Regions from separate parts of the Clostridium oceanicum genome, predicted to be linked through region 2. Evidence: predicted binding sites of a transcription regulator. Region 2 holds the regulator's gene; the other holds the start of a gene.

Region 1 (12,476 bases), on a different contig from region 2:
TTACATGCAAGAGCTATTGATAGACCTTTAAGACCATTATTTCCAAAAGGATATAGAAATGATGTTCAAATAGTAAATACAATAGTATCTGTAGAGCAAGATAATCTTCCAGAAATTTTAGCTATAAATGGCTCATCTTTGGCATTATGCCTATCAAGTATTCCATTTGCTACACCAGTAGGTGCAGTTTCAGTAGGATTAGTAGATGGTGAATTTGTTTGCAACCCTACAGTGGAAGAAAGAGAAAAAAGCACTATGAGCTTAACAGTTTGTGCAACTAAAGATAGAGTTATGATGGTTGAATCTGGCGGAGAAGAAATACCAGAAGATGTAATGTATGATGGTATAATATTTGGCTTTGAAGAATGTAAAAAAATTGTAGCTTTCCAAGAAAAGGCTATGAAAGAATTTGGAAAAGAAAAGGTTGAACCTAAATTATATAAAGTAGATGAAGAAATAGAAAAAGAAGTTAGAGAATTTGCTTTTGATATGGTTAAAGAAGCTATGTATATCATAGATAAAGATGAAAGAAACGAAGCCATGGATAAAGTTAAAGAAAAAATTGAAGAAGAATTTGGTGAAAAGTATCCAGATGCTGGTGCTGATATTAGTGATGTAGTATATAAAATGCAAAAAGAAGTAGTAAGAAATATGCTATTAAATGAACATAGAAGACCAGATGGAAGAGCTTTTGATGAAGTAAGACCAATAAGCTGTGATGTATCATTACTTCCAAGAACTCATGGAACAGGTCTTTTTACAAGAGGATTAACTCAAGTTATGACAGTAGCAACTTTAGGTGCTGTAGGTGATTCTCAAACATTAGATGGTATTGCTGAAGAAGAATCTAAAACATATATGCATCATTATAACTTCCCAGCTTATAGTGTAGGGGATACTAGACCTTTAAGAGGACCTGGTAGACGTGAAATAGGTCATGGAGCTTTAGCTGAAAGAGCATTAGAGCCATTAATTCCTTCACAAGAAGATTTTCCATATACTATAAGATTAGTATCAGAAGTTTTAAGTTCTAATGGATCTACTTCTCAAGCAAGTGTTTGTGGTAGTACATTAGCATTATTAGATGCAGGTGTTCCAATAAAAAGACCAGCAGCAGGAATTGCTATAGGACTTATAACTAGTGAAGACTTATCTAAAGAAGAAATTTTAACTGATATTCAAGGATTAGAAGATTTCTTTGGTGATATGGACTTTAAAGTTGCAGGAACTGAAGTTGGAATAACAGCTATCCAATTTGATACTAAAATACATGGTTTATCAGAAAAATGTATAAAAAATGCATTAACTGCAGCTAAAAAAGCTAGAATGAAGATATTAGGTATAATGGGCGAATGTATATCAGGACCAAAAGAAGAGTTATCTAAATACGCTCCAAGAACTGAGACTATAAGTATAGATCCAGAAAAAATAAGAGACGTAATTGGTGCTGGTGGAAAAGTTATAAATAAAATAATAGCTGAAACAAATGTTAAAATCGAAATAAAAGACGATGGAAAAGTATTTGTAAGCTCTAGTGACGCAGAAGGTGTTAAAAAAGCTTTAGCTATAATAGAAAGCTTAACTAAAGATGTTAAGATTGGAGAAATCTATCTAGGAAAAGTTACAAAAACAACTAACTTTGGTGCTTTTGTAGAAGTTTTACCTGGAAAAGAAGGCTTAGTTCATATATCTAAGTTAGACTTTAAGAGGGTAAACAAAGTAGAAGATGTAGTTTCTGTTGGCGATGAAATATTGGTAAAAGTAACTGATATAGATAACCACGGAAGAGTTAACTTATCTAGAAAAGATGCTATAGCTAAAAAAGAAGAAGAAAAAGAAGATTAGAAAATAGAAGGGCATGATTGCCTTTTTATTTTTTTATATGTTGTATTATATATTTTAGGAGGAAATGTAGTGTATAATTTGATTAAACTAAATAATGGTTTAAGAATAGTTCTAGAAAATATAGACTATGTAAAATCTGTTAGTGTAGGTATGTGGATAGAAAATGGTTCAAGAAATGAAAACAGAGATAACAATGGTATTTCTCATTTTATTGAACATATGATGTTTAAAGGAACAGAAAATAGAAATGCTTTTGAAATAGCAGATTGTATAGAAAGCATAGGGGGACAAATTAACGCCTTTACAGGTAAAGAGGCTACTTGTTACTATGTTAAAATATTAGATTCACATATAGATTTAGCTTTAGATGTTTTATCTGATATGATTTTTAATAGTAAAATGTTAAAAGAAGATATTGAAAAGGAAAAAGGAGTAATCATAGAGGAAATAAATATGAATGAAGATTCTCCAGAAGATGTTCTTTCAGATTTACATAGCAGTGCAATATGGGGAGAAGATCCAGTTTCTTATCCTATATTAGGAACTATTGATACTGTAAAATCATTTACTAGAGAAGAAATAGTAGATTATATGAATAGATACTATATACCAGAAAATTCAGTTATATCTATATGTGGTAATTTTGATACTAGTAAAATTCAGAATATGGTAGAAAAATATTTTGGAAGCTGGAAATCAGATAAAAATAAAAAAATAACTACATATTCTAATCCTAAGACATTTAATAGTAATCTTTTTAAAAAGAAAAATATAGAGCAATTACATATAAGTTTAGGTATGCCAGGTGTAGAACTTGGTAATGATCTTGTGTATCCTATTATTTTGGCCAATAATATTTTAGGAGGAGGAGCTTCTTCTATATTATTTCAAAAATTGAGAGAAGAAAAAGGATTTTGTTATAGCATATATTCTTATATGTCTTCTTTAAACAATACTGGTGTTAATGTTGTTTATGCAGGTTTAAATCCTAAGTATGCAGAGAATGCAATTTATCTAATAAAAGAAGAAATTAATAACTTTTATAAAAAAGGTATAAGTAAAGAAAAATTAATTAAAGCTAAAGAGCAATTAAAAGGTGGATATATATTAGGAATAGAAAGCACAAGCAGCAGAATGTTTAATAACGGTAAATCTGTTTTATTTTTAAATAGGATAAATAAGCCAGAAGATATTATAAATAAAATAGATGCAATAAATGAAGATAGTATAAGAGAAGCTATGGATATAGTTTATTCAAAGGGAATTTTAAATTCAGCCTTTGTAGGAGAAAATTTAGATTTAGATAAAATAACTAATATTATAGAAAAAAGTTCATATTCTTTTAAACAATCTAAGAAGAATTTCATATAATATATTTTGTAATAACTTCTAATTTTTTATCATAGTAATCAGTATAAATAATGTGATAAAATCTAGGAGGATTATTATGGATGATAATATAAAATATTATAGTGACATGGAGAGATATGAAATAATAAATGTTAATGATGGAGATAAATATGGATTTTTAGGTCAAAACGACGTAGTAATAGATGAGGATGGAAATTTAAAACTTTTAATAATAAACGAAAATAAAAGTAAATTTGGATTATTTGCTAAAAATCAATTTTTGGAAGTTCCTTGGGATCTAGTGAAAAAGATAGGGTCAAGAACAATAATATTAGACGCTGAAAGCGAGGATATAAAAAAAGCTCGTTAAGGAGTTGGATGAATGATGAAAATATTAGTACAAAAGTTTGGAGGAACATCTGTATCAGATGAAAAAAGAAGAAAACTAGTAGTTAAAAAGATAATTAAAGCAAAAAAAGAAGGTTATTATCCTGTAGTTGTTGTGTCTGCCATGGGTAGGAAAGGACAACCTTATGCTACAGATACCTTAAGAAGTTTAGTTGGAGATGAATTTTTAGGACAAAATATATTAGCTTCAGATTTACTTATGAGTTGTGGAGAACTTATAAGTACTGTAGTTATGAGTAAAGAACTATATAAAAGTAAAATAAATGCAGTGCCACTTATGGGTGGTCAAGCTGGAATAGTCACAGATAAAGAATTTAATAATGCCTCTGTAATTAGAGTAGAAACAAATAAAATATTAGATTTATTAAAAGAAGACAAGGTTCCAATAGTTGCAGGATTTCAAGGACAAAGTGAAGATGGATTTATAACAACTTTAGGAAGAGGCGGAAGTGATGTTACTGCAGCACTTTTAGGAGCAGCACTTAATGCTAAAAGCGTTGAAATATATACAGATGTAGATGGAATAATGACTGCAGATCCTAGAATAGTTTCTGATGCATCTTTAATAGAAGAAATAAGTTATAATGAAGTATTTCAATTTGCAGATCAAGGAGCTAAAGTAATACATCCAAGAGCTGTAGAAATTGCTATGAAATCTAATATACCTTTAGTAATTAAAAATACTTTAACAGACTGCGATGGAACTACTATAAGCAGTGTAGGAAATAGTAATTCTAAAAATGTAATAACTGGAATCACACATATGAGCGATAGAATGCAAGTAAATGTTCAACTAAAAGATAATAGTGAAAATAAAAGTTATAGAAGGCTATTTAATATATTAGCAGATAACTTTATAAGTATAGATTTAATTAACGTATTTCCAACTGAAAAAATATTTACTATAGATGATAAAGATTTTGATAAATTTGAAGCTTTAATGAAAGAAAAAGATCTTAAATATTCTTATGTTAAAGGATGTAGTAAAATTGCTATAATAGGAAGTAGAATGAGAGGAATTCCAGGTGTTATGGCAAAAATATTAAATGCTTTATCAAGAGGAGATATTGAAGTTTTACAAACTGCAGATTCTCATACTACTATATGGTGTTTAGTTCCAGGAGAAGATACTAAAAAAGCTATAAAAGTATTGCATGATGAATTTGAATTAGGTGTATAAATCTTCCTTAAAAAATTAGATATATAAAAATAAATGAATACTCTCTCTACCATATGAGCAAAATAATCATATGGTAGGAGGGAATTTCATGTCAGATGAGAAAAAAAATATTGAAAAAGAAAAAAGAGAATCAATAAAAGAGTTAGGTACTTTAAATGATTTACCTAAACAAGAAGATAGAATACAAGTGTTACCTATAATAGGCCAAATTGAAGGGCATATGGCAGTATCACCTCAAACTAAGGCCACCAAATATGAACATATAATTCCGCAACTTATAGCACTTGAGACTTCTAAAACAGTAGAAGGAGTTTTTATAATATTAAATACAGTAGGTGGAGATGTTGAAGCAGGTCTTGCTATATCTGAAATGATAAGAAGTTTAAGTAAGCCTACAGTATCTCTTGTTATAGGTGGAGGTCATTCTATAGGAGTGCCTTTAGCTACTTCAGCAGATTATTCATTTATATCTCCTACAGCAACTATGATAGTTCATCCTATAAGAATGAATGGATTAGTTATAGGTGTTCCTCAAACTTTTGATTATTTTAAAAAGATGCAGGAGCGTATATTAGAATTTATAGTAAGAACTTCAAAAATAGATAAAAAAACTTTAGAAGGCTTTATGCTTAAGACAAATGATTTGTTAAATGATATGGGAACTATATTAATTGGAAAACAAGCAGTTGATTGTGGTATTATAGATGAAGTTGGTGGTATAAGCAAGGCTTTAAAGAAATTGGATAGTTTGATAGAGGAAAATAATAAGTAATTATAAGCCATAGAATTTTAAAATTCTATGGCACTTTAATGCTTTTATAAGTAAAATATTTCTTTGTTTTTTATAAAATCAATATTTTTTCTTTTAGAATTTTATTTAAATGTGCCTTAATGAGAATTTTCTATTAACAAACATATCTTTGATATTTTAATAGAAAGGAATAATTAATTTTAGTGTAGAATTTATATAAGGAGGTGGATGAAAAGTGGCGAAAAAAACAAGAAGAAAAACTAAAAATACTAAAGAAAATAATAAATCTAAATTAAAAGGAAGTAATGATATAAATGGAATAATACTTATTTGTTTAGGGATTTTTGTGCTCTTTAGTGTATTTGCATCTAATTCTATGGGAATAGTAGGTGTTTTTATAAAAAAGATACTTATAGCCATGGTAGGCTTAGGCGCTTTAACATTTCCAATTCTTATGATATTTATAGGAGTATGTATTATATCTAAAAAGAATAAAATTAATTTTAATTCTAAGTTTTATGGAATAGTTATATTTTTAGTTACAACCTTATTGCTTATACAGATGGTTTTACTTGAAGAATATGATGGAAATAATGTTGTACAAGTTATGGAAAACTTTTATAACAGTAAAGATATCATTCATGGAGGACTTTTATCTTATTCTTTAGATAAACCACTTTTTAAACTTTTTGGAAGTGTAGGATCTTATATAATATTTTTATGTCTTTATATAATATCTTTTATATTAATATTCCAAGTTTCTTTAAGTAGCGTTTTTAAAGGAGTAAATTCAAAATCTAAAGATTTTACTAAGAAAATTAATGTTAAAGATGGCTCCGAAGATAAAAAAGAAAAAATGTATAGTGAACCTAATTATAAGGATGATGAAGACAGTAAGAAAGATAAATTTATAAAAAATGTTACTAATAAAATTAAAATTTTAGATTTTATGAAATCTAAAGATGATATAGAAGACTCTAGGGATAAAGATAAGAAAGAAGAAATAAATATAGTAGACAGTAGTGAAGACACAAATAGTAGAGAAAGCAGTAATATGCCTTTAGAAGATGCTGTGTCTATTGATGAGGAATTAAATAAAAAATTAGATCATGAAAGTAAAAACCCTATTGTAGATTATACATATCCAGGCTTAGAACTTTTAAAGGAAAATAATAAGTCTAAACTTGGTAAACAGGATAAACAAGAATTATTAGAAAATGCTAATAAATTAGAAGAAACATTAAGTAGTTTTGGTGTAGAGGCTAAAGTAATTCAAGTAAGTAAAGGTCCATCAGTTACTAGATTTGAACTTCAACCAAGTGTTGGTGTTAAAGTTAGCAAAATTGTTAATTTAGCAGATGATATAGCTTTAAATTTAGCAGCTTCAGCAGTTAGAATAGAAGCTCCAATACCAGGTAAATCAGCTGTTGGTATTGAAGTTCCAAACAAAGTTTTAACTCCTGTATATTTAAGAGAAGTTATAGAATCAGATAAGTTTACAAACTTTAATAAGGGGCTAGCCTTTGCTCTTGGAAAAGATATAAGTGGAAATTGTGCAGTGGCAGATATTGCAGGAGCTCCCCATCTTTTAATTGCAGGAGCTACAGGTTCTGGTAAAAGTGTATGTATAAATTCACTTATACTTAGTATTTTATATAAATATTCACCAGAGAACGTAAAACTTCTTATGATCGATCCTAAGGTAGTAGAACTTAGTATATATAACGGAATACCTCATCTTTTAATACCCGTTGTTACTGACCCTAAGAAGGCAGCAGGAGCTTTAAATTGGGCTGTAAATGAAATGGATAAAAGATACGAACTTTTTGCTCAAAACAATGTTAGAAGTATAGAAAGCTATAATAAATTATATGAAAAAGGTAAAATAGATAATAAACTTCCATATGTGGTTATTATAATAGACGAACTTGCAGATCTTATGATGGTATCAGCAAGTGATGTGGAAAATTATATAGCAAGACTTGCACAAAAGGCTAGAGCGGCAGGAATGCATCTTGTAATTGCAACTCAAAGGCCATCAGTAGATGTAATAACTGGTATGATAAAGGCAAATATACCTTCTAGAATATCCTTTGCAGTATCAAGTTCTATAGATTCTAGAACAATACTAGATATGTCTGGTGCAGAAAAGCTTTTAGGAAAAGGAGATATGTTATTTTTCCCATCAGGAGATTCAAAACCTACTAGAATACAAGGAGCTTTTATTTCTGAAAGTGAAGTAGAAAAAGTTGTTGAAAATATAAAGAAAAGTCAAGGAGAAGCAGACTATAGAGAAGAAATAATAGATAAAATAGATACAGCAACTAATGTATCTAATGGAGAAGAAGATGAACTTTTAGGAGAGGCTATAAAAATAACAGTTAACCAAGGTAAAATTTCAGCTTCCTTTATACAAAGAAGATTAAAAGTAGGATATAATAGGGCAGCTAGAATTATAGAACAGATGGAAGATAGAGGGATAATATCTCAAAGGGAAGGTAATAAAGCAAGACAGGTTGTTATAGATGAAAATGACCCTATTTATGGAAAGTATTTTGATAAAAATTAATTATTAAAGATAAATATATTTTATAGTACTTGTAAAATAATTAAAGTAGTTTTAAAATAGTTTTTAGGCATGTAAAAATAAATAATAAATTTATTTTTATGCTTTTAGGCACTAATTTTAAATAACTTTAGGAGGGCAAATAGTAAGTGAATAAGTTTAAAGTGGCACTAATAAGTTTAGGTTGTGACAAGAATAGAATAGATTCAGAAATAATGCTTAGTAATTTAAATGGAGAAGGAGTTATAGTAGAGGATCCTAAAGAAGCAGATGTAGTCATTGTAAACACTTGTGGGTTCATTGAAGAATCAAAGCAACAATCGATAAATACTATTTTAGAGATGGCAGAATATAAAAAAAGTTATAATTGCAAGGTTTTAATAGCTACCGGTTGTTTAACTCAAAGGTATAAAGAAGATATAGAAAAACTTATACCAGAGATAGATATAATTTTAGGAGTTAATGATTATGATAAGCTTTTAGATAGTATAAAAAGATTTATAAAAAAAGGAGATAAGAGTTTTTATTATAATTATAGTGATAAAGTTATAAATGAAGGAAGAAGAATTTTAACTACTCCATCCTATTCTTCTTATGTAAGGATAGCAGAAGGTTGTAATAATTTTTGTACATACTGTATTATCCCTAAAATAAGGGGTAAATATAGAAGTAGAAAGAAAGAAAACATATTAAAAGAAGTAGAAAATTTAGCATCTCAAGGAGTAAAAGAAATAATACTTATAGCTCAAGACACTACTATGTATGGAATAGATTTATATGGTAAAAAAATTTTACCAGAGCTTTTAAGAGATATTTCAAAAGTAGAAGGTGTAGAGTGGATAAGAATACTTTATTGTTATCCAGAAGAAATAACAGATGAACTTGTAAAAGAAATGGCAGATAACAAAAAAGTCTGTAAGTACTTAGATATTCCTATTCAGCATATAAGTAATAATATATTAAAAAGAATGGGAAGAAAAACTAACAAAGAGGCAATATTAAACATAATAGAAAAACTTAGAGAAAACATAGAAGGTATAACTTTAAGAACTTCTTTAATTGTAGGATTCCCAGGAGAAACTAAGGAAGATTTTGAAGAACTTAAAGATTTTATAAAAGATACAAAACTTGATAAAGTTGGAGTTTTTAAATATTCAAAAGAAGAAGGAACACCAGCAGCTATTATGGAAAATCAAATAGATGAAGAAGTAAAAGAAAAAAGAGAAGAAGAAATAATGATACTTCAACAAGGGGTTTCAAGAGATATAAATAGCGATAAAATAGGAAAATGCTATGATGTATTAGTAGAAGAATTTAAAGATAATATGTGGTATGGAAGAAGCTTTGAAATGTCACCAGAAATTGATGGAGATATATCTTTTAAAGGTAATAAAGATATAAAAATTGGTGATATAATTAAAGTTATGATAACTCATGCTTTAGAATATGATTTAATAGGAGTTGTTCAGGATGAATCTTGCAAATAAATTGACAATTTTAAGAATTTTTTTAGTTCCTATATTTCTTGTTTTTATTACAATTAAAGATATACCCTATGGTACAGTTATAGCTACAGCTATATTTATAATTGCTTCTATAACAGATAAACTTGATGGGTACATAGCAAGAAGTAGAAACCAAGTAACTAAATTTGGTAAGTTTATGGATCCTTTAGCAGATAAGCTTTTAGTTACAGCAGCATTAATTTGTTTAGTAGATTTTCAAATAATACCAGGAGTAGTTGCTATAATAATAATCGCTAGAGAATTTGCAGTAACAGGCCTTAGAACTATAGCTTCTTCAGAAGGTATAGTTATAGCAGCGAGTAAATGGGGAAAATTAAAAACAGTTATACAAATAATAGCCATAATATTTGGCCTTGTAAATTTAAATTACCATAACAATATATCTATATTAAATTTTATAATGGATGTAACAAATAAAAATTTACAAACAATCACTGATTTTATGATGATTCTTGCAGCTATTATAACTATAATATCTGGAGTAGATTATTTTGTTAAAAATAAAGAAGTAATTAGACATGATAAATAGGTTTAGTTATATATTTACTTGTCAATAATTAAAATAAAAGTTCCTTGAAGGGGCTTTTATTTGTATTTATTATTAAGGCATATTTAAATAAATAACTAGATAGTTTTTAGCTGTTTTGTAAAGTGATTTTTCTTTAGAATACACTTATAGAGGGATTTCTAGTGAAAACTAAAGAGAAAGTTTAAAAAAATAGCTTTGAATTTTTAATATATTATTTATTTTAATATGCAAAATGTTAAATTATATATTTACTACAAAGTTTAAATTTATGATTTTATTCTTGACCTTACTCTAAAAATAATATATAATTTTAATTAGAACGGATGTTCGTAAAATTAAGGAGGTAGGTTATTTTATGGCAAATAATATAAATACAGATAAATTAAAAGCAATAGAATCAGCAATGTCACAAATAGAAAAACAATTTGGTAAAGGTTCAGTAATGAAATTAGGAGAAGAAAGCATATTAAATGTTGAATCAATATCTACTGGAAGTTTAGATCTTGATATAGCCCTTGGAATAGGGGGAGTACCAAGAGGAAGAATAGTAGAAGTTTTTGGACCTGAATCTTCAGGTAAAACAACAGTAGCTCTACATATGATAGCAGAAGCTCAAAAGGCAGGAGGCACAGCAGCCTTTATAGATGCAGAACATGCCTTAGATCCTGGCTATGCTAGAAATTTAGGGGTTGATATTGAAAGTTTAATAGTTTCACAACCAGATACTGGAGAACAGGCTTTAGAAATAACAGAAGCATTAGTTAGATCTGGTGCAATAGATATAATAGTTATAGATTCAGTAGCAGCTTTAGTTCCAAGAGCAGAAATAGAAGGAGAAATGGGAGATTCTCATGTAGGACTTCAAGCAAGACTTATGTCTCAAGCATTAAGAAAATTAACCGGTTCTATAAATAAAACAAAATGTGTAACAGTATTTATAAACCAATTAAGAGAAAAAGTAGGTATTATGTTTGGAAATCCTGAAACAACTCCCGGTGGTAGAGCACTTAAGTTTTATTCATCTGTAAGACTTGATGTAAGAAGAATAGATTCTATAAAACAAGGAGATGCTATTTTAGGAAATAGAACAAGAGTAAAAGTAACTAAAAATAAAGTAGCTCCTCCATTTAAAAAAGCAGAATTTGATATTATGTATAACGAAGGAATTTCAAAAGAGGGAAATATATTAGACGTTGGTGTTAGAGAAGAATTAGTTCAAAAAAGCGGGTCATGGTATTCTTATAACGATACAAGATTAGGGCAAGGAAGAGAAAATGCTAAACAATTTTTAAAGGAAAATCCTAAAATGTCATTAGAAATAGAAAATAATATCAGAAAAAAATATAATTTGCCTATAAATGTAGAAGAAAAGGAAGCTTCACAAAATAATAAAAAAACTGAAACTACTAAAAAATAAATTTATTAATTAAATATATTTTTGCTTTAGAAAATAAAAAAATATTAATCTTCTATATTAGTTGATATCAGCTTGACAATGGAAAAGTTTTAATATAAAATTAAGACAAAATCTGGTTTAGCATATATGGTCCAATTGAATAGTATGACACCTTTTCTAAGCTTCATGTTACTTAATATATAAAGCTCAAAAAAGCAAAGGAGGTGTTTTAAATGGGTCCTATATATATAATAGTTGCAGTAGTTATAATAATAATATTGTTTATTATAGGTTTGTATGTTGTAGATAAAAAAGCTAAAGATAAACTATCGAAAGCAGCTGAAGAAGCTCACAGATTGAGAGAAGATGCTGAAAGAGATGTTGAATCTAAGAAGAAAGAAGCTATATTAGAATCCAAAGAAGAAGCTCATAGACTAAGAGCAGAAGTAGAAAAAGAAGTTAGAGAAAGACGTAACGAGGTTCAGCGTCTTGAAAGAAGAGTAATTCAAAAAGAAGAATCTTTAGATAAAAAGGGTGAAGCTCTTGAGAAAAAAGAAGATTTCTTAAGCAAAAAACAAGGCGAAATAGAACACAAAGAAAACAGTATCCAGGAGCTTTATGATAAACAAAGAACAGAACTTGAAAGAATTTCTTCACTAACTAGTGAAGAAGCAAAGGAAATATTATTAGAAGAGGTTAGAAAAGAAATAAAACATGAATCTGCAATGCTTGTAAAAGAAATAGAAACTAAAGCAAAAGAAGAGGCAGAAAAGAAGGCTAGAGAAATCATTACATACGCCGTTCAAAGATGCGCAGCAGATCATGTAGCAGAAACTACAGTACACGTAGTTAATCTTCCTAACGATGAAATGAAGGGAAGAATTATAGGTAGAGAAGGAAGAAATATCAGAACATTAGAAACACT
Region 2 (12,476 bases):
AATTCAAAGAGTTATCAGAAAAAGTAATAGATGATATAGCCTATAGAGAGAAGCTTCCTATGATAGTAGGAGGAACTGGGCTTTATATAAATTCTTTGATATATAATTATGAATTTACAGATGCAGATAAAGATGAAGAATATAGACAATATCTTTGTGATTTAGCTTCACAAAAGGGTAAAGAATATGTTCATGGTCTTTTAAAAGAAATTGATTCAGAGTCTTATGAGAAGTTGTATCCAAATGATTTAAAAAGAGTGGTTAGAGCTTTAGAAGTTTATAAAATCACAGGGAAAACTATAAGTGAATATAAAAAAGAAAATGAAAAAATACTTTATGATATCCCTTATAATATATACTATTTTGTTTTAAATATGGATAGAGAAGTTTTGTATGAAAGAATAAACAAAAGAGTGGATATAATGATAAATAATGGACTTATAGAAGAAGTTAAGAAACTAAAAGACATGGGATATACAGAAGAAATGCAATCTATGAAAGGTATTGGATATAAAGAAATACTATATTATTTAAATGGTAAAATTTCTTTAGAGGAAGCTATATATCTTATAAAAAAAGGAAGTAGAAATTATGCTAAACGTCAATTGACTTGGTTTAGAAAAGACAAAAGAGCTATTTGGATAAATAAAGATGAATACAAAAATGAAGATGATATAGTAGAATACATTATAAATACTATAAAAAACAAAAGAGATATAGATAAAAATAAAGGGTTTTAATAATCACATATAGAATAATAGTATAATGAAGTAATTTTATTTTTATTCTACTTTGTAAAATGTAATAGAGGAGGTAAAATAATGAGTAAAGTAGTTAATAATTTACAAGATATATTTCTCAATGGAGCAAGAAAGAATAGAACTTCAGTTATTATATATTTAACTAACGGATTTCAATTAAAAGGATTCGTAAAAGGCTTTGACAACTTTACAGTGATACTAGATTGTGATGGAAAACAAATGATGATATATAAACATGCAATATCTACTATAACTCCATCTAAACCTTTATTATTTACAGCAAATCCTGATTCAGACAGATAAAAGGATAGGTTTATACCTATTCTTTTTTATGCGTTAATATAAAACATAAATAGCAATTAATAGATAACAAATAATAATTTAAGTTGAATTTCTTTAATTTAATGATAATTAGTTGAACTAATTCTATAATTTTAAAACATGTTATATTAATATAAATTTTCTATAAAAAACTTATAGTTAATAATAAATTAACTGATAGCTTATATACATAAACTTAAGGAGGAGCACAATATAAAATGCTAAAAATAACAGAAGAAAGTTTGAAAAAAATATATGGAATAAATGATAAAACAATTAAACTTTATAATAAGGCCATGGAAGATGTTAAAGGTCAATTTGATAAATATGATGCTATAAGAGAATATAATCAAATAAAAGTATTAGATGCATTTCAAGAGGAAAGAATAAGTGATTCACATTTTACTAATTCAAGTGGATATGGATATGATGATATAGGCCGTGATTCTTTAGAACGAGTTTATGCTAGAATATTTCATGCTGAAAGTGCTTTAGTTAGACCTCATTTTGTAAATGGAACTCACGCAATAGCATCTTGTCTTTATGGAAACTTAAGACCTGGGGATACTATGCTTTCAGTGTGTGGATCTCCCTATGATACTCTACATGGTGTGATAGGAATAGCTGGAAATGGAAAAGGATCTTTAAAAGAGTTTGGAATAAAATATAAACAATTAGATTTTAAAGAAGATGGTGTATTAGATTTTGAAAAGATAGAAACTACTTTAAAGGAAGACAAGACTATAAAATTAGTTCATGTTCAAAGATCTACAGGTTATGGTTACAGAAAAGCACTTAAAATATCTTCTATAAAAAAATTAGTTGAAGTTATAAAAGGAGTAGACCCATCAATTATTTGTTTCATAGATAACTGTTATGGTGAATTTATAGATACTATAGAACCTACAGATGTAGGAGCGGATTTACTTGCTGGTTCTTTAATTAAAAATATAGGTGGAGGAATATCTCCAACCGGTGGATATGTAGTAGGTAAAAAAGATTATGTTGAACAAGCATCTTACAGACTTACTGTTCCTGGAATAGGTGGAGAGTGTGGATCTACATTTGGTGTTATGAGATCTATGTATCAAGGATTATTTTTAGCTCCACATATAGCAATTGAAGCATTAAAAGGTGCAGTATTTTGTTCTAGAATAATGGAACTTGCAGGTTTTGAAGTATTGCCTAAATATGATGATGAAAGAAGCGATATAATTCAAGCTATAAAGTTTAATGATAAAGATAAATTAATAAAATTCTGCCAAGGAATACAAGCAGGCTCTCCAATAGATTCATTTGTAACTTGTGAGCCATGGGATATGCCAGGATATGATGATCAAGTTATTATGGCAGCAGGAGCCTTTATACAAGGATCTTCCATAGAATTGTCTGCAGATGCACCAATAAGAGAACCATACATAGGATACCTTCAAGGTGGACTTACTTTTGACCATGCTAAGATAGGTATATTAATTTCTCTTTCTAAAATATTAGCAGAGTAAATTAAAATTTGATTTTTACAAATATAATAAGAGGGATATAAAGCTTATAATTGTGAGCTTTATATCCCTCTTATTATTAAATATTATTTTAATTATATCTTTATAATAACTATTTAACTAATTTTGCATGAATTACAAGCCTTGCATCATCAAAGTCATAGGCACAAGTACTTAATGTTATTATAGTATCTTTACTATTTAAGTTTATATCTGTATTAAATAATGACTTGTTTTTTATTGTATTTAAAAATAAAGAATATTCTTTATATATATTATTATAGATTAAAAGTTAAATGGAAGAAATACAACTGAAAATATAATCTTTTAAAATCAACATATTCAAAAATCTAAGTAATATTTATAATATGTTAATAATAGATTAGTAACAAGAATAAAGTTTAAGTAAACGTTTAATAATTTCTATTTACAGAAAAATTTTAGATTTTCAATCTATTTAATAGATTATTTATATTGATGATAAATTATAAAGTTTGCCATTAATAATTACATAATTCATAAATTATTAATCATTTGTAAACATATTGTACATATATACATATCATACATATTGAGTGTGTTTATCAATTTCATTAAACGTTTTCAAATATTATTTTACATACTTATAATATTTTGCATAATTAAATTTTAATATCAAGTTGGAGGTATGTTTAATGTTAAAAAACAAATTATCAGTTATCCTAGCATCTGCTTTATTCACATTTTCTTTACTTGGAGCAAAGCCTGTTTATGCTAAAACAACGGATAACTCAAATCCAAACAATTCAACTGTTCAAGAAGAAGTACAAAAAGCTAAAGACAGTGGTCAAAAAGTAACAATTATGTATTATTGTGATGCTGACAACAACTTAGAGCCTCATTTATTATCAGATATTGATGAAATGAAAAAAGGGTACCATAATAATCCTAATTTGAATTTAATAACACTTGTAGATAGAACACCAGGATATACTAATCAAAAAACAACTTTAGGAGAAAATTTTACAGATACAAGACTATATAAGATAGAGCATAATAAAACAGAAAGATTAGATGGAGGAAATGAATTTCCTGAAATAACTAAGAATAGCAACTACGAAGCCAATATGGGGAATCCTGATGTTCTTAAAAAGTTCATTAACTATTGTAAAGCTAATTATAAAGCTGATAAATATGTTCTTGTAATGTCTAATCATGGTGGAGGAGCAAAAGAAAAATTAAAACAAAATCCTAAATTAAAAAAGGCAATTTGTTGGGATTATAGCAATGATGAAGATTGTCTTTATATGCCAGAAATTTCAGATCATTTAAATTCTTCTCAATCTGTTGATGTTCTTGCTTTTGATGCATGCTTTATGGGTACTGCAGAAGTAGCATATCAATATAAACCAGGTAATGGTGGATTTTCAGCTGATAGTATAATAGGTTCTGCTCCATCAGTTTGGGGTGATGGTTTTCAATATGATACTATTTTCAATAGAATAAAAAAGGGTGGAGAAGTTACCAATGAAAGTGATTTAACATTAGGCGGAAAAGAGAAAAGTTTTGATCCTTCAACTATTACTAACGAAGAGCTTGGAGCAATCTTTGTAGAAGAACAGAGAGATTGTACAAAAGGTGATAGATATGGTTATGACCAACAATTAAGCTTTTATGATTCAACTAAGATTAACTCAGTAAAAGAATCTATAGATAAATTAGCTATTAACTTGAGTAAAGAAAATAAAAAAGCACAAATAGAAGACTTAAGGGGAAGTAAAACAAAGAGTGTTAAAGTAATGCATTATTTTGATGAAAGTCAAGCAGATTATTGGGCTTCTTATCCATACTTTGATATATATGATTTATGTGAAAAAATAAATCAAAGTAGTAATTTTAGTGAGGAAACTAGAACTTTAGCTTCAAATTGTATGAATAAAATAGACCAAATGGTAGTTTATTCTTTTGAAAATTCATACCAATCATTTAAAGAAGGTAAAAACGGATTAAGTATATTCTTGCCAGATGGAGATGGAGAATATAAATATGGTGATTGGTGGTCAGGATATAAAACAATTTCTTATCGTAAATTGCACACTTGGTATAATTCAATAGATACAGTTAAAGAAGGATTAGAACCTTACGGAAAATTAAGATGGTGTAAAGATGGTGAAGATTCTAGAGTTAATAAAGTTGGTAACTGGTTTGAACTTTTAGATTCTTGGTTTGATAGTAGTAACGATTCAAAAGGCGGAGTTAACCATTATCAATGGTAATTTAAAGATTTAAATTCTTTATTTATGAATAATAAAATTAGTGATTATAACTATAAAAATATGAAATTATAAATATAAAAAACTAACGGATGGTTTAAAACCATCCGTTTTTGTCTATAATAACAACTAATACTTTCTATATAATCCAACTAATTTTCCTAGAACTTTACATGTATCTACTATTATAGGTTTCATTGTTTTATTTTCAGGTTGAAGTCGTATATGATCTTTTTCTTTAAAAAATCTTTTTAAAGTAGCTTCATTCTCTATAAGAGCTACAACTATATCACCATTTTCACAAGTATTAGATTTTTCAATTATAGCTAAATCTTCATCCATTATTCCAACATCAATCATACTTTTTCCAGATACTTTTAACATGAAAAGTTCATTAGTACTTTTTACATATTCTATTGGGAGTGGAAATATATCTTCAATATTTTCTATAGCTAAAATTGGAGCTCCTGCAGTTATAGTTCCTATAATAGGAATATTTACAATTTCTTTTTTAGTGATATTTTCTGAAATTTCAATAGCCCTAGTTTTAGTTTTATCTCTTTTTATCAAGCCTCTTTTTTCTAATTTTTTCAGATGGCTATGTACTGTAGAGGTGGAACTTAAACCTACTGCTTTGCAAATTTCTCTCACAGAAGGAGGATAGCCTTTTTCTTTTATTTGAAGTTTTATGAAGTTATAAATTTCTTCTGGTTTATTACTGGTCCTGGCCATAATTACACCTCTCTTAATATTTATTAATTTAAATTATACCACAAAATTCAAATTTCATCAAACTTATGTTCTTTTCTTATAGAGAAATATGAAAATATATGATTTAATAGAATAACTAGACTTTATCTGTTATAATTATAGTTGCTTTAAAATATTAAATGCAAAATGGAAAAGAGGTTTTTAAATGGAAATAAAATATTGTATATTTAATGAAAAAAAAGTCTGTGACAACTGTGGAGAATGTGATGTATGTGATTTAGACTCTAATAAAAAATGTGATAACTGTGGTAAATGCCTAGAAAAAGAAGGGTATGATACTAAAGCTATAAAAATAACTGACGTTAATGAAGATAAAAAATTTATAAATAAAGATGAATTTGAAAAATCAGTAGAAGAAATTCAATCAGAATATAAAAATTGGGAAGAAATAGATGAATTTGTTAAAGATAAAAACAATAAAGATAACATAGATTCTAAAGAAAAACTAAAATCTTTATTAGAAGATTATAATGATGATTATAAAGCATTAGAGGATACTTCAATAGAAAATAGGGAAGACATAACTATAGAATTTATTGATGATATAGATGGACTAGAAGAAGTTTTAGAAGATGATGATAGACTAAAGAGAGTAGGGAAGGAACAATTTCCAGGGTTTATAAAACTAAATGATAAAGATAATAACTAACTAATACAACTAGTTAGTTATTATCTTTTTACTTTGCCCTCTTTTATTGATGTGTAACCAAATATACATAACAACTATAAAATAACAATCATTATAAGGATTTCAATTTGTAAAAGCTCTCTTAAACTTTAAAAATAAATCTATTTTTTATTTTTTTAAAACTTGCTTTGATTTAATGGATTTGATTTTATAGCTTCTCTTAATTTTTCGCTATCTACATGAGTGTATATTTGGGTTGTAGATACATTTTCATGGCCTAATATCATTTGAAGACTTCTTATATCTACGCCTCCATACTTATACATTAAAGTAGCTGCTGTATGTCTTAACTTGTGAGGTGAATATTTATCTTTATCAAGGCCTGCTTTTATTACATATTTTTTCACCATAAGTTCTACAGATCTTTTGTTTATTCTAGTATAGTTTTTGCTTAAAAAAAGTGCATCTTTATCTACTATTTTTTCTTTATTTTCTTTTCTTACATTTAAGTATGAATCTATAGATTGTATACATGCATCATTTAAATAAACAGTTCTTTCTTTGTTTCCTTTCCCAATAACAGTTAATAGGTCATTTTTTATATTTGATATATTTATACCACAAAGCTCTGAAAGTCTAAGACCGCAATTTAAAAATAAAGTTAATATGCAATAATCTCTTTCTTTAAATCTTCCTTCTACAGAAGATAACAATTTTAAGCTTTCATTTAAAGTTAAATAAACTGGATTTCTTTTACTTATTTTAGGACTTTCAAGTTCTGATGCTGGGTTTTCATTTATTATTTTAGCTTTTCCATATAAAAACTTAAAAAAAGATTTTAGGGTAGCTATTTTTCTAGCTCTAGCATAACTGCCATTATGTCTGTAATTTTCAACAAAAGATATAAAAGCATATAGATCAGATAGTGTTACTTCTTTTATAATATCATCAGTTATATCAGATATTTTTATTTCCTCAAACTCAATATTCTCATTTAGCATCCCTTTGTATAATTTCAAAAACCTAAAAAACATAATTAAATCTAACTTATAAGCATCTATAGTATTTTCGGATTTTCCTTTTATAGTTCTTAAATAGTTTAGAAAATCATTAATTCTCATAGGCGTTGAATTATCATATATTTTACTTAAATTGTACTTCATTTGTAAAAAACCTCCTAAAAATAGCTACAACTTCGCTAAATATACATTTAACGAATATAATATTCTATAAAAGAGGGGTAAATTCCTGCTTATTTATATATTTTTTATTATAAATTTCATTATTAGTACTAATACAACCTTGTTAAAGTTAAAATTCAAAAGAAAAATACTTCAAAATCCTTTTTCTTTAATACTACTAATACTATAAGTATATAATATTAGTAGTATTAAAGATTTAAATATTTACCTATTCTATTCAAGCTTTTTATATCAATTGAAATATATTATCAATTAGTTTTTGAATTTGTATTTCAATCTATTTTCATATTATTCTTCATTAAAAATAATATAATTTAGTATTAATACTAATTCATTTTCTTAAAAATGCAATATACATGTAAAATATCTATCATCTATTTATTTGTTTCTTATGAAAAAAAGTTTTATCAAAAACTTACTTTTCTACGAATGTGAAAATATATTTTTTATAAATATAATACAGAAGGTATATACAATTTAGGTAAAAATTAAATTTTAATAAAAAAATATTTTATAATATACATAGTAGTTTACACAATATATATTATGTAAACTACTATGTATACTTAATATTAAAAATAGATTTAATATTCTAAATTAAATCTAAATACTGAAAACTATCCTTATTATTTTCTAAACATAAAAAACATTTTAAATTTTTATTTAATTCTAAAAAATATGACTATAAAATAAATTTATAGATATACTAAATATGTATTGAAAAAAATTATATTTTATAATACTATTATAAATATAGTTTATATAATAAATTTACAAAGGAAAGAGGTACTTAATATGCTACCAATAAAAATGAGCGATTTAGCTTATAATGAATTTAAGAATATGTTAGATTCTAATAATATAAATTCTAATATTTTAAGAGTTTATTTAGAAGGAAGTGGATGAGGAGGTCCTTCATTTAATATCGTTCTGGATGAACAAAAAGAAAATGATTTAGTGTCTCCTATTAAGGATTTAGTATTTTTAGTTGAAAAATCCCTTTATGAAGAATTTGGCGGTTTTACTTTAAAATGTAGTGAAGAAAATGGATTAAATGGTTTTTCAGTAGAACCTAAAATACAACCAGAAGGTTCAGGTTGTGATAGCTGCTCTAGTTGCAGTTAGTTTATAAATAGAATCGAAAAGAGTACCTAGACATTTGATATTAAATATCTAGGTACTCTTTTATTTTATATAATTTAGGTTAAATGTTTTGGCTAATATTATAGATTTCTTTCGTAAGATTCTACCATTTTTTTAACCATGTTTCCGCCAACATAACCGTTTTGTCTTGAAGTCAAGTTTCCTTTATCCATAGAATCATAGTTGTTTATACCTACTTCATTAGCTGTTTCCATTTTTAATTGATTTAATCCTTGTCTTGCTTCTGGTACTACTAATTTGTTTGAATTATATGCCATTTTAAACAACCTCCTTTTATAAATTATCTTTAGTTTAGTTTGTATTTTGTTCTGTACTATAAGTTTATCCAATAGTGAGATTTTTATTCTATAAGTTGAAATATTTTTTAGAAATATTTTGCTACATCTGTTTCTTTAAAAATTATAGATTTCTTTCGTAAGATTCTACCATTTTTTTAACCATGTTTCCGCCAACATAACCATTTTGTCTTGAAGTTAAGTTTCCTTTATCTACAGAGTCATAGTTACTTATGCCTACTTCATTAGCTGTTTCCATTTTTAATTGGTTTAATCCTTGTCTTGCTTCTGGTACTACTAATTTGTTTGAATTATATGCCATTTTAAACAACCTCCTTTTATATGGTTATATTTTGTTTTTTAAGTCTTTACTTTTATGTCTGTACTATCATTTTGTGCAGTTTTATGATTTATATTACAGAAAATTAATGGTATTTTTTCTAAGATTTTAAATTTAAAAAATTGAACCATATTAATTCACCCATTTTCCTATGTATCTTATTTTTTTAAAATTAAAAATCATTTTTTCTATTGTTACTATTATTAATTTCAAAGTTAGATTAATAGTATATGATATAATAATTATGAATCTTTAACTTAGGAGGAATATATTTATGAAAAAAATATTATTAACTGGAGGCAATGGTTTTTTCGCTTCAAGATTCACTAAATTCTATGAAAATAAGTACAACATACTTGCTTTAAGCCACAAAGATTTAGATATAACAGATGAAGATAAAACATATAAAGCTATAAAAGAATTCGCCCCGGATTATGTCATCCATACCGCTGGCATTGCTAATACTAATTTTTGTGAAGAAAACCCTGCTTTTACCTATGATATAAATGTAAATGGAACTTTAAACGTAGGTAAAGCTTGCAAAGATTTAAATTGTAAAATGATTTTTTTAAGTTCAGAACAAGTGTATAACGGAAATATGGAAGAAGGTCCTTATACAGAAAATATAAAACCTATACCTAATACTGAATACGGAAAACAAAAACTAGAAGCAGAAAATAAAATAAAAAACATATTAGATGAACTTTGGATTTTAAGATTCACTTGGCTCTTTGGACTTCCTGAAAAAAATTGTAAAGTTAATGCTAATATAGTTTCAAATATGATAAATTCTATTTTAAATGGAAAAGACATAAAGGAACCAGTAAATGAATATAGAGGAATGACATACATATATGAATTAATCGAAAATTTTGAAAAAATCTTTGATATTCCTTATGGTATTTATAACATAGGCAGCGAAAACAATTTAAATAGATATGAATGTGCTTGCCTTGTTTTAAAAGGATTAGGTTTAGAAAATAGATTAGACTGTTTAATTAAAAAAGATTTTGAAAAATACAAAGACAAACCTAGAGACTTAAGAATATCTAATCAAAAATTAAAAGATCAAGGTATTAAATTTAGTCTTACAAAAGATGCTATCTTAAAATGCCTCTCAGAATTTAATTATAAACTGTAAAAAATCAACTGTAATTGAAACTACAATACCCTTATATTTAATGGGTTAAATTTATTATTAAATAATTATAATCATATAAATAAAAGCCATAATGACATTAATTCATTATGGCTTTTACTTATTATATTATAGGTTTTCTCTATAGAATGGCATAGACATACATCTTGGGCCGCCTCTTCCTCTAGATAGCTCTGAAGAAGGCATAGTTAATACTTCTACATTATGTTTATTTAAAATTTCATTTGTTACATAATTTCTTTCATAAGTTATAACTTTTCCTGGAGAAATAGCTAAAGTATTTGAACCATCATTCCATTGTTCTCTAGCAGATATTATCTTATCACCATCACCACATCTTATAAGAGTTATATCTCTTTTTAAGTATTTAGATAATATTTTTTCTAAAGTATCAATTTCTTCTTTTACAACTATTTCTTTTTTAGATTTATCATAAGTTATAGCATTAACTTTTAAAGTACCTTCTATTTCACCATGAACCGTAAATTTATCATGATCAAGCATAGTAAATACTGTATCTAAATGCATAAATGCTCTTACTTTTGGTATTTCAAATAATAGTACTACTTTAAATTCTTCATTTGATTCAAACAATCTTTTAGCCAAAGCTAGTACTGATTTACTATCAGTTCTTTCGCTATGCCCTATAGCAATTACATCTTTTGATAGAATTAATTCGTCTCCACCTTCTAAAGAATATTCTTCGTTTCTGTTATACCATAAAGGTACATTATTGTTTCCGTATTTAGGATGGTGGGTAAATATGTATTTACCGAAGATAGTTTCTCTTTTTCTTGTTTGCGTTTTCATAGTATTTAAAGTAACTCCACTTCCCATACATGCAAAGGGATCACGAGTAAAATACAAGTTAGGCATAGGATACATTATAAAAGGATACTCTATGTCCCCTTCATCAAGACCTATTTCATTCATTCTTACTCCTGCCATCACTTTAGTAATCAATTCTTTTTCATTCATATTATATAAATAATCTTTTAGTTTATTACTTATATTAGCGTTTATATCTCCGCTTTCTTTTATTACTTCTTCAATAAATTGTGTTTTAATTTTACTATTTGTAATAGACTCTGCTGCTAAGTTTTCTAAGTATAAAACATTAACACCGTTGTTTGTTAAAATACTAGCAAATTTATCGTGCTCTTGTTGAGCAACTTTTAAAAAAGGAATATCATCAAACAATAATCTATCCATATAATTAGGCGTAATATTTTCTATTTCTTGACCTGGCCTATGAAGCATAACAGTTTTCAATGAGCCTATCTCTGAATAAACATTAATTTTTTTATCTGAATTTGTCAAAGCTGTGCCCTCCTTTTTGGATAATTTTAAAAAATATCCAATTTCATCGTATTATTTTTATAAAATTATGTCAATGTTTTAAATATTATATCTTTTTTATAAATGAAAGTTTATACATTGTTAAATTTGTATTTATTTGAATTATTATGAAATCCTTAATTCATAAATTATAGGTTTTACCTATAAATATCATAAAATAAGCAACTTTTATATGATATTATTTTATATAGTATTATGTTATCAATGAATTTTAATACATAATAGAATAAAAATTTTTTTAAGTGAATATTAATTCAATTAACAGAAATCAAGGGTAATTATAAGGACTATATCTTAACTTAATCCATTACAATTACCCTTGATTTAAACAACTTTTTAAAACACATATTTAATAACTTTTAATATCATATTTTAGAAAATATCTATTCAAAATTTTATTCATTAGATTTAAGAAGAGTTAAATTACCTTTTATTTCATAATTTATTCCTTGAGGAATATATACAGTTTCTTCTTTTGATATTTTAAGGCTATTTTTATCACAACTTATTGTTCCTTCTCCATCAATTACAACAAAACAGTTAAATCCATCTTTTGAAGAATCTTTATAAGTATCTTTTACTTCTATTTTATTAACTTTAAAATAAGGTGTTTCTAAAGATGAGAAGTTTTCTATTTTTCCACCTTTATTTTCACCAGTATAATCTATAACATTCAAAGATTGTTCTACGTGTTCTTCTCTTCCTCTGCCCCAATCGTATAACCTGTAAGTTATATCGCTATTTT

What was found. The regulator LexA, encoded in region 2, represses DNA repair genes until DNA is damaged. The targets are predictions, from matches to a motif close to CNAACANNTGTTNG.
Region 1: the regulator LexA is predicted to act here: its motif matches at 10,472-10,485, upstream of recA (recombinase RecA).

The regions. Positions count from the first base shown of each region.
Region 1 covers NZ_BAAACG010000006.1:142,297-154,772, forward strand. Annotated here, with positions in the region: gene ABDZ71_RS04070 (polyribonucleotide nucleotidyltransferase) at 1-1,845, shown strand, start outside; gene ABDZ71_RS04075 (M16 family metallopeptidase) at 1,915-3,216, shown strand; gene ABDZ71_RS04080 (YlmC/YmxH family sporulation protein) at 3,293-3,565, shown strand; gene dapG (aspartate kinase) at 3,581-4,783, shown strand; gene ABDZ71_RS04090 (ClpP family protease) at 4,872-5,555, shown strand; gene ABDZ71_RS04095 (FtsK/SpoIIIE family DNA translocase) at 5,770-8,103, shown strand; gene rimO (30S ribosomal protein S12 methylthiotransferase RimO) at 8,250-9,587, shown strand; gene pgsA (CDP-diacylglycerol--glycerol-3-phosphate 3-phosphatidyltransferase) at 9,571-10,155, shown strand; gene recA (recombinase RecA) at 10,511-11,572, shown strand; gene rny (ribonuclease Y) at 11,785-12,476, shown strand, end outside.
Region 2 covers NZ_BAAACG010000010.1:7,322-19,797, forward strand. Annotated here, with positions in the region: gene miaA (tRNA (adenosine(37)-N6)-dimethylallyltransferase MiaA) at 1-740, shown strand, start outside; gene hfq (RNA chaperone Hfq) at 822-1,064, shown strand; gene ABDZ71_RS10665 (methionine gamma-lyase family protein) at 1,301-2,584, shown strand; gene cloSI (clostripain) at 3,256-4,836, shown strand; gene lexA (transcriptional repressor LexA) at 4,963-5,565, opposite strand; gene ABDZ71_RS10680 (hypothetical protein) at 5,750-6,253, shown strand; gene ABDZ71_RS10685 (tyrosine recombinase XerC) at 6,409-7,395, opposite strand; gene ABDZ71_RS10690 (HesB-like protein) at 8,230-8,559, shown strand; gene ABDZ71_RS10695 (alpha/beta-type small acid-soluble spore protein) at 8,658-8,855, opposite strand; gene ABDZ71_RS10700 (alpha/beta-type small acid-soluble spore protein) at 8,998-9,195, opposite strand; gene ABDZ71_RS10705 (SDR family oxidoreductase) at 9,488-10,354, shown strand; gene arcA (arginine deiminase) at 10,481-11,692, opposite strand; gene ABDZ71_RS10715 (type I phosphomannose isomerase catalytic subunit) at 12,127-12,476, opposite strand, start outside.